One region of the Nonomuraea recticatena genome, then DNA from elsewhere that is predicted to be linked to it. Evidence: riboswitches for the same ligand, from Rfam matches in the RefSeq annotation. Region 1 holds a riboswitch; each other region holds the start of a gene.
What was found. Region 1 has a riboswitch for cobalamin ahead of ABFX50_RS04115 (ribonucleoside-diphosphate reductase subunit alpha). Riboswitches for the same ligand answer to the same signal wherever they lie in the genome.
Positions count from the first base shown of each region.

Region 2: it holds a riboswitch for cobalamin, as region 1 does, so the genes downstream of both, cobN (cobaltochelatase subunit CobN) here and ABFX50_RS04115 (ribonucleoside-diphosphate reductase subunit alpha) in region 1, are expected to answer to the same signal.
Region 3: it holds a riboswitch for cobalamin, as region 1 does, so the genes downstream of both, ABFX50_RS02105 (CbtB domain-containing protein) here and ABFX50_RS04115 (ribonucleoside-diphosphate reductase subunit alpha) in region 1, are expected to answer to the same signal.

Region 1 covers NZ_BAAATE010000002.1:172,554-175,817, forward strand. The annotation lists gene ABFX50_RS04100 (alpha/beta hydrolase family protein) at 1-5, opposite strand, end outside; gene ABFX50_RS04105 (ArsR/SmtB family transcription factor) at 85-669, shown strand; gene ABFX50_RS04110 (tripartite tricarboxylate transporter substrate-binding protein) at 761-1,669, shown strand; cobalamin riboswitch at 1,674-1,854, shown strand; gene ABFX50_RS04115 (ribonucleoside-diphosphate reductase subunit alpha) at 1,942-3,264, shown strand, end outside.
Region 2 covers NZ_BAAATE010000001.1:446,911-450,174, reverse strand. The annotation lists gene cobN (cobaltochelatase subunit CobN) at 1-1,619, opposite strand, end outside; cobalamin riboswitch at 1,728-1,853, opposite strand; gene ABFX50_RS02070 (precorrin-3B synthase) at 1,911-3,173, shown strand; gene ABFX50_RS02065 (precorrin-8X methylmutase) at 3,170-3,264, shown strand, end outside.
Region 3 covers NZ_BAAATE010000001.1:456,113-459,376, reverse strand. The annotation lists gene ABFX50_RS02110 (glycoside hydrolase family 38 N-terminal domain-containing protein) at 1-1,242, opposite strand, end outside; cobalamin riboswitch at 1,347-1,475, shown strand; gene ABFX50_RS02105 (CbtB domain-containing protein) at 1,507-1,698, shown strand; gene ABFX50_RS02100 (CbtA family protein) at 1,708-2,469, shown strand; gene ABFX50_RS02095 (histidine phosphatase family protein) at 2,475-3,074, shown strand; gene ABFX50_RS02090 (VWA domain-containing protein) at 3,071-3,264, shown strand, end outside.

The DNA.
Region 1 (3,264 bases):
TTCATACCGCCGACAGTAGTCTGCAGAGATCTCTCGGCAAAGGTTTCTCTGCAGATATCCTTCTGGAGTATTAGGCTGCTCCTCATGAAGGATGACAAGCCGTGGGTGCTGGATGATCCGGGCAGACTGAAGGCGCTTGCCCATCCGATGCGCCGGGCGATGCTGCGCCACCTGGGGCTGCACGGGCCGGCGACCTCCACCACGCTCGGTTCGCTGCTGGACGCCAAGACCGGCACCACCAGCTACCACCTGCGCCAGTTGGAGAAGTACGGGTTCATCGAGGAGATCGTCGAGCGCTCGGCAGGACGTGAGCGGTGGTGGCGGCGCGTGGAGACCGGCGACATCCGGCTGCCGCTGCCTGCCGAGCTCGCGCCCGAGGACCGTCCCGTGCTGGCCGAGTTCCACAGGATCGGCTACGAGGAGGACAAGGGGATCCTGCTCGACCTGCTGCCCGCCGCCTACGAGGCCGATCCGGCCTGGGTGAAGGTCTCGAGAGGCCTCGGCAGGATGCGGCTGGAGGAGCTGGAGGCGTTCTTCGAGGAGTACGTGGCGCTGATGAAGAAGTACAGCCACGGGGCCGCCGACGCCCCGCCGGGCGCCAGGCCCCTGTACCTGCGGCTGCTGGCCCTGCCCGCGGACCTGCCCGCCCCGCCCGCACGGGAGGAGTGACCCGAACGGCCACCCCGCCGAGTGACTCGCTGTGATGTACCGATAACGTACTGTATGGGGCGATCGGGACCGGAAGCGGGGGAGGGCGCGCATGCGCCGTCGGGACTTCGTGGCGGGGGCACTGGGCGCGCTGGCGTGCCTGAGCGGATGCGGCACCGAGCCGGGCCGTCCCACGCCCAGGTTCTTCTTCGTGGCCGGGGGCGCCGCGTGGGAGCCCGTCGCCGAGACGCTCGCCGGCCTGCTCGACCCCGCCGACCTGGCGCAGGACGGCACCCGGCTCACCGTCACGGGGCTGCCCGCCCTGGCCGCCGCCGAGATGAACAGGGTCGGCGAGCGGGGCACCCCGCTGGCCAGGCTCATCGGGGACGTCGAGGTGCTGGTGGTCCCCAGGAAGTCCCGCTTTCGCGACTTCGACGCCTTCGCCGCGCACCTGGTGGCCTCGCCGGGAGAGACGGCCCTGGCGGGCAGGAAACAGGGCGAGTCGGACCACCTGCTGTTCGGGCTGGTCGCGCGAGGGCTCGGCGCCGACGCGAGAGTGCTCGACTACGCCGGCTACCCCACCTGCGCCGACGCGGCCGACGCGCTGCTGGCGGGGAAGGCGGGGGTGGCGGCGGGCCCGCTGGGCCAGTGGCGCGAGCGGATCGGCGAGGGCAGGCTGCGCGTGCTGGCAGTCTCGTCGGCCGAGCGGATCGACGGGATCGACGCGCCCACCCTGCTGGAGTCGGGGGCCCGCGTGGACTTCTCCGACTGGAGCGCGGTGCTCGGGCCCAACGACATGGGCGAGCGAGAGAAGGTCAGGGCGGTCGACCTGCTCGACGAGGTCGTCAGGTCCGAGCGGTGGCTGAAGGCGTGCCGCGTGAAGGGGTGGAGGCCGATCCCCCTCCTCGGCGACGACTTCGGCGTGTGGCTCGGATCCGAGACCGCGAGGACACGCACGGTGCTGGGCGAGCTCGGCCTGCTCGACACAACCTGTGGGCGTGGTTGCGTCGGCGGCCACTAGATGTAGGATCCTGGACGTCGCTGGTTCGCCCCCTCGCAAAGGGGCGGAGCAAAAGGGAACCTGGTGCGAGACCAGGACTGCCCCGCAGCGGTGAGCGGGAACGACCGCCGTCATGGAAGCGACGGCCAGTAGGCATGTGATCAGCGCCCGCGAGTCCGAAGACCTGCCAGCGGTATGACCTGTCCAGGGCCTCGAGGGAGGGCCCGGGGGTGACGCGGCATGCCCGCGTGCTCTCGCCTGCCCTCACGAGGATGAGCTCGCGAGGAGAGAGCGTGACACAGATCGTTGAGGTCGACCGCAGGCTGGCCATCGAGGAGGCCGCCGCCAGGGTGATCGCCGACCCTGAGAACTCGAAGGTCGCCGCCAGACTCCTGGCCGAGGAGATCGCCGACGAGGCCGCCACCCACGGCGTGCGCACCTTCTCCGAGTCGGTCGCCGCCACCCACGCGGCGGGCCTGCTGCAGGACGGCCTGGCCGCCTTCGTGAGCGCTCACTCATCCGAGCTGGACGCGCTGGTCGACGAGAGCGCCGACGACCGGTTCGAGTACTTCGGCCTGCGCACCGTCTACGACCGCTACCTGCTGCGCCACCCCGAGACCAGGCGGGTGCTCGAACGGCCCCAGCACTTCATGCTTCGCGTGGCGTGCGGCCTGTCCGCCTCCGTCGCCGAGGCCGCCGAGCTGTACGCGCTGATGTCCACGCTGTCGTACCTGCCGAGCTCGCCCACCCTGTTCAACTCGGGCTCACGCCGTCCGCAGCTGTCGTCCTGCTTCCTTCTCGACTCGCCGCGCGACGAGCTTGAGGGCATCTACGAGAGGTACGGCCAGGTGGCCAGGCTCTCCAAGTACGCGGGGGGCATCGGCATCTCCTGGACCAGGGTCCGCTCCCGCGGCTCCCTGATCAAGGGCACGAACGGCCACTCCAACGGCATCGTGCCGTGGCTGCGCACCCTCGACTCCAGCGTCGCCGCCGTCAACCAGGGCGGCCGCCGCAAGGGCGCCGCGTGCGTCTACCTGGAGACCTGGCACGCCGACATCGAGGAGTTCCTGGAGCTGCGCGACAACACGGGCGAGGAGGCCAGGCGCGCCCACAACCTCAACCTGGCCAACTGGGTCCCCGACGAGTTCATGCGCCGCGTCGAGGCCGACGCCATGTGGTCGCTGTTCGACCCGAAGCGCGTGCCGCACCTCACCGACCTGTACGGCGAGGCGTTCGACACCGCCTACCGGGCCGCGGAGGCCGAGGGCCTGCACACCCGCCAGATCCCCGCGCGCACCCTCTACGGCCGCATGATGCGCACGCTCGCCCAGACCGGCAACGGCTGGATGACCTTCAAGGACGCCGCCAACCGCGCCTCCAACCAGACCGCCCGCCCCGAGAACGTCATCCACCTGTCCAACCTCTGCACCGAGATCCTCGAGGTCACCAGCGACGGCGAGACCGCCGTGTGCAACCTCGGCTCCATCAACCTCGCCGCCCACCTGGCGGGGGAGTCGATGGACTGGACGCGGCTGCGCGCCACGGTCAGGACCGCGGTGCGCTTCCTGGACAGGACGATCGACCTGGGCTTCTACCCGACGCCCGAGGCCGAGGCC
Region 2 (3,264 bases), on a different contig from region 1:
GCGTCAGGACCGCACGCCGCCGACAGCCCCGCCGACTTGCCCGGCAGCCACTCCAGGTTGCCGTGCTTGCCGACGTGCACCATCGCGTGCGCCCCGAACTCCGCCGACAGCCACCGGTAGGCGGCCAGGTAGTGGTGGCTCGGCGGCAGGTCGGGGTCGTGGTAGATCGCGATCGGGTTCTCGCCGAACCCCCGGGGCGGCTGCACCATAACCACGACGTTGCCCGCCCTGAGCGCGGCCAGGACGATGTCGCCCTCGTGCGTGAACAGCTCGCCGGGCGGCGGGCCCCAGTGCCGCTCCATCGCCTCGCGCAGCTCCTCGGGGAGCGTGCCGTACCACTCGAGGTAGGTGGCGGAGGGGATGCGCACGGGGTTGGCGGCCAGTTGCTCCTCCGTCAGCCAGTCCTGGTCCTGCCCGCCCGCAGCGATGAGGGCGTGGATCAGCGCGTCGCCGTCCTGCCCTGCCACGCCGGGCAGGCCCTCGCCCAGGTCGTAGCCCGCCTCCGCCAGCCTGGCCAGCAGCTTCACGGTGCTCGCGGGGGTGTCGAGGCCGACCGCGTTGCCGATCCTCGAGTGCTTGGTCGGGTAGGCCGACAGCATCACCACGAGCTTCTTGTCGGCGTTCGGGACGTGCCTGAGCCTCGCATGCCGTACGGCGGTGCCTGCCACGCGGGCCGCGCGCTCGGCATCGGCCACGTAGACGGTCAGGCCGTCCTCATCCACCTCCTTGAACGAGAACGGCACCGTGATGATCCGGCCGTCGAACTCGGGGATGGCCACCTGCGAGGCGGCGTCCAGCGGGGACAAGCCGTCGTCGTTCTCCTCCCACGCCTGCCTGCTCGTGGTCAGGCACAGGCCCTGCAGGATGGGGATGTCCAACTCGGCCAGCGCGCCGACGTCCCACGCCGCGTCGTCGCCACCGGCTCCTGCGGTCGCCGGCCTGCTGCCCCCCGCCGCCAGCACGGTCACCACCAGCGCGTCGGCCTGTCCCAGCACGAACAGCAGCTCGGGCTCCGCCGTACGCAGCGAGGAACAGAAGACGGGCAGCGCGCGCCCGCCCGCCTCCTCGATCGCCTCGCAGAGAGCGCGGACGAATGCGGTGTTCCCTGCCAGATGATGCGCCCGGTAGTAGAGCACCCCCACCACGGGCCGCTCCGCACCGCCCCCCTCGCGGAGGCCGGCGGCGGATCGGGGCTCTTCGTCGAGCAGGCCCCACGTCGGCGTCGGTTCGGGGGCGGCGAACCCGTGCCCGGTCAGCAGCACCGTGTCCGACAGGAAGGCGTGCAGCTCGGCCAGGTTGCCGGGGCCGCCGTGGGCGAGATAGGCGTGCGCCTCGGCACACGTGCCGCCGCTGACCGTGGACAGCTCCATCAGCTCGGCGTCAGGCGCCTGCTCCCCGCCCAGCACCACCACCGGCCTGGGGCCGGCGAGCAGCCGGTCGAGGCCCTCCTCCCACGCCCTGCGCCCGCCGAGCAGCCGCACCACCACCAGGTCGACGCCCTCGACGAGCGCGGGCAGCTCCTCGGGTGTCAGCCGTGCGGGGTTCCCCAGCCGGTACGCGGCGCCACTCGCCCTGGCGCTCAGCAGGTCGGTGTCGGAGGTGGAGAGCAACAGCACCAGGGTCTGGGCGTCGGGGGTCGCCTGTGACGGGGTTTCGGGGGTCGCCTCGGACACGGCGGAACTCCTCCCTCGGGGTCCTCGCCCCGGTCGCGGGTGTCACGAGAGCGGGAGTCTCCTGGCTTCCGGATCGACGCTCACCCCGGCCTTCCCGTCCGTCGCCGGACAGTGGCCTTCGGTGGGGTTCGCTCCCCGGTTACAGTGGCGGGACCGCGCCGGCATCGCACCGGCTTCCTCCGTTCGCCCTCGTCTGCGATCAGCCTAGAGGGTTTTGGACGGGTTACCATCCTCCCCGTGGACATAGCCGACTTTTACGGACATGTGCGCCCTGACGCCTGTCCAGGGGCGCTACAGGTCCACACCGCCGCGGACGGCGCCCTCGCCCGCATCCGCATCCCGGGCGGCGCGCTGTCCGCGACCCAGCTGCGAGAGGTGGCCGCCTGCTCCGCCGAGCTGGGCTCGGGCGTCATCGAACTGACCTCCCGCGCCAACCTCCAGCTCAGAGGCCTTCCCCCCGCCGACGCTCCATCGGCGACGGAGGCGGGGGCGTTCGCCGCTCGGATCGCCGCAGTGGGGCTGCTGCCGTCGGAGACGCACGAGCGCGTGCGCAACATCCTCGCCTCGCCGCTGGCCGGGCGGGTGGAGGCGTCTCTGGTGGACGTGCGTCCGCTGGTCACGGCCCTGGACCGGGGGCTGTGCGCGAGCCCTGAGCTGACCGGGCTGTCGGGCCGGTTCCTCTTCGCCCTCGACGACGGCACGGGCGACCTGCTCTCCATCGGCGCCGACGTGACCTTTCTGGCCACCTCGCCCTCCGGCGGCCTCCTCCACCTCGGCGGGGCGACGGCCGGGATCCCGGTGCTCGTGGACGAGGTGGTCCCGTCGATGCTCGCGGCCGCCTCGGCCTTCCTCGAGCTGTCCGGCGGCACGGCCTGGCGCGTCGGTGACCTCCCCGACGGCCCCGCCCTGCTCGCTTCCCGCCTGCTCCACGGCGGGCCGGCCGCGTCGAGGGACGAGGGCGGGTCACCGGGCGGTCCCTCCCGGGAGATCGCGAGCTTACGGGCGCCGGACGCGCGGGTGGTCCCGCAGCGGGACGGGCGGGTCGCTTTGGAGGTGGTGGTCCCGCTCGGACGGCTCTCCGCGGACCAGGCCAGGGCGCTGGCCGACGTGGCCGACGAGGTGCGGGTCACGCCCTGGCGGACGGCCGTCCTTCCCGACCTCCGTCCCGAGGACGTCGAGCGGGTCGCCGACGAGCTCACCACGGTGGGGCTGGTCACCGGGTCCGGCACTGCCTGGGCGGGGCTCAGCGCCTGCACAGGGAGTCCCGGGTGCGCCAAGTCGCTCGCCGACGTCCAAGGTGATGCCAGGCGGTGGGCCATGGGCACACGAGAGCCGTCCACGCCGGCCGTCCCCGACGATGTCCTCGTTCACTGGGCCGGGTGTGAGCGGCGGTGCGGGCGCCCGAAGGGGGAGGTCGCCGACGTGGTCGCCACCCCGACCGGCTACCGGGTCGGGCACGGCAGGAAGACAGAGAAGACAGAGACCAGAGGGGACATGTGAGCGACTACATCCGTGACGGCGCCGAGATCTACCGGCGCTCGTTCGCCACCATCCGTGCGGAGTCCGATCTGAGCGGTCTGCCGCAGGACGT
Region 3 (3,264 bases), on a different contig from region 1:
GGTGTCGATGTAGGAGACGTCCTTGCCGGTGTAGACCGGGTTCATGTCGCGCGTCTGGGGGCTGAAGGCGCTGGCCTCGGCGTGGACCGCGGCGAAGAAGTCGTGCGGCACCGCGCACACGAACCGCGGCCAGACGTAGCGCTCGGCCCATGACCGGTGGATCTCGGTGACCCACTTGTTCGGCGGGGTGTAGTCGGTGCCGACGGGCAGCAGGACGTTCCTGGTCGCCGCGACCGGCTTCAGCGCCCTGAACAGCTCGTGGACCGCCCGGCACGCCTCCTCCAGCGTCGCGGAGGAGTCCATCCACCAGCCCGCCGAGTAGTGGGCGGGCATGTAGTGCGTCACGACGCCGAGCCCAGAGGGGGAGATCCACTCGAACTCGCTGGGGAACTGCATGAGCGTGGCGTCGGCGTGCGCCTGCCCGAAGTTCTTGTTGATCGGGCCCCACTGGTGGAAGGGGCCGCGCGCCCACGCGCTGCCGGTCAGTCCGGCCGCCGCGAGGTAGCCGGGGAACTGCGGGTCGTGGCCGAATGAGTCGAGCTGCCAGGCGGTGCGCGGCACGCCGCCGAGGATGTCGCGCTGGTAGCCGATGCCGTAGACGATGTTGCGGATCGTGGTCTCGGCGCCGGTCAGGTTGGTGTTGGGCTCGTTGTAGGTGCCGCCCATCAGCTCGACCCTGCCCTCGGCCATGAGGCGGCGCAGCTGTGTCCTGCGCTCGGGGTGGAGGTCGAAGAACGGCTTGAGGTAGTCGATCTCGGCGAGCACGAACTTGTAGTCGGGGTCACGCTCGGCCAGCGCCAGGTGCGCCTCGACCAGCGCGAAAGCGTTGCCCTCCCACAGCGGCCTGGTGGTGGCGTCGCCGGAGAGCAACTCCCACGGGCTGGTGTAGGCCGCCTGTGTGTTCCACCACACGGGGTCGTAGTGGAAGTGCGACACCATGTGCATCGTCCAGCCGGGCTCCTCGACCGTGACGTCCACGGTGAGAGTGTTGTCACCCGCGGAGACGGCGCACGGCACCGTCGAGCCCAGGAGGGCGCTCACCGCCAGCGGGACTTCGACGACGACGGTCGCGTTCCCGCCCGGCACCACCGCGCGGCCCGCCACGGCCACCCCTTCGCCGCGCACCACCACCTCGGCCTCGCGCTCGCCCTGCTCGGCGGTGACGCGCAACACCTGATGGGGCTGTGCCTCCGTCCCCACGAACAGGTCGGTCGACTCGGCTGACAACAGACGTGCGGGCACTGACTCTCCCTTGGGAGCGGGGCTCTGTCGCCGTCACCCTAGGTCTTCGGAAGATCAATGGCAACGTTGTCATAAGCGCCGTCGATGTTGACGAGATCCGGAGGAAGAGATACGTTCCGGGAGATTTCGCGGCGAATCAGGGGAAATCCGGTGAGATGCCGGTGCGGACGCGCCACTGTATCCGGGGCCACAACCTCGGGAGCCAGGTCACCTGACCGCTGCGACCTCACCTAGCGGGACGCGTCATCCCTGAGGAGGCTCTACATGAGTGGTCTGTCCACGTCTGCGAACCCGATTCCGCTCCACCGTCTTGCGCGCTGGCTGCTGGCCGTGCCCGTTCTGATGCTGCTCGCCTACCTCGTCCTGATGGACAACGGCGCGATCTCGCAGACCGGTACGTTCCTGCACGAGCTGATGCACGACGGGCGTCACCTGCTCGGCGTGCCGTGCCACTGAGGCCCGGCCGTGATCAGAACCCTGCTGGTCAGGGGACTGCTCGTCGGGCTGCTCGCGGGACTCGTCGCCGGAGGCTTCGCCTTCCTCGCCGGTGAGCCGCACATCGACAGCGCCATCGCGCTGGAGGAGGCCGCAGCGGCGGCCGCCCCCGGCGACGGCGCGTCGGCCCCGCACTCGCACGAGGCGGGGGCGCCGGCGGAGCATGACCACGGCGAGGGAGCCGTGGTCGGCAGGCCGGTGCAGCGCGCCGGGCTCTTCCTCGCGACCGGCCTGTACGGCGTGGCGGTGGGCGGCGTGTTCGCCCTCGCCTTCGCCGGGCTGCGCGGTCGCGTGGGACCCCGCTCCGAGCCCCTGCTGGCGATCGCCGCCGCCGCGACCGCCTTCGGCGCCATCGTCCTCATCCCCTTCCTGAAATATCCGGCCAACCCGCCCGCGGTGGGCGACCCGGAGACCATCACCGCCAGGACCCTGCTCTACGTGGTGATGGTCGCCGTCGGGCTCGCCTCCGTCGCGATCGGCGTCGCGGCCGCCCGCAGGGTCACCGTCCAGGAGGTGTGGGCGCGCGGCCTGGTCGGCGGCGTGTGCTTCCTGGTCCCCGTGGTGGCCGCGTGGGTGCTGCTGCCCACCGTGGACGAGGTGCCCTCGGGCTTTCCCGCCTCGTTGCTCTGGGACTTCAGGGTCGCCTCCCTCGGCACCCAGCTGGTCTTCTGGGCGGCCTTCGGCGCGCTGTTCGCGCTGGCGGGCGAGCGCGCGAAGGCACGGGTCGGCTGACCGGCGTGCTGTTCGTCCGGCACGCCTCCACGCCAGGGATGCGCGGCGCGCGCTTCCCCTCGGGGAGTGAGGGCGCCGACCCGTCGAGCCTGGAGGCGGCGGCGCGCCTCACGGCCTCACTCGGCTCCTTCGGGACGGGGCCGGCGTTCGTGTCGCCCGCACGGGCGGCGTGGGAGACGGCGGTGGCGATGGGCTTCGAGCCCGTGGTCGTGGCGGCGCTGGCCGAGCAGGACCACGGCAGGTGGTCCGGCCTGCCGTACGAGGAGGTCGCGGTGCGGGAGCCCGAGTCCTTCGCCCGCTGGCTGGCCGACCGGGACGCCGCGCCGCACGGCGGCGAGTCGCGTTCGGCGGCGGCGGAGAGGGTCGCGCGCTGGCTGGACGAGCGGTACGAGCAGGAAGGCGACAGCGGCGCCGGCCGAAGCGCGAGCGGCGGCCGGGGGAGGGCGGTCGTCGTCTGTGACGTGGGCGCCATCAGGGCCGCGCTCGGCCACGCGCTCGGGGCCGATCCTGCCCCCTTCGACCTCGCACCGCTCTCCCTCACCCAGTTGTCCGCCGCCCGCGAGGGGTGGCGGATCGGATACGTCAACCGAAAGGCCGCCTCGTGACCTATCCCTTCAGCGCCGTCGTCGGGCTCGACGATCTCAAGCTGGCGCTGGTGCTCAACGCCGTCTCGCCCCGCGTGGGCGGCGTGCTCGTGAGGGGCGAGAAGGGCACGGCCAAGTCGACCATCGTCAGGGCGCTCGCCGCCCAGCTGCCCGCCGTGGACGTGCTGGCGGGCTGCCGCTTCGCCTGCGA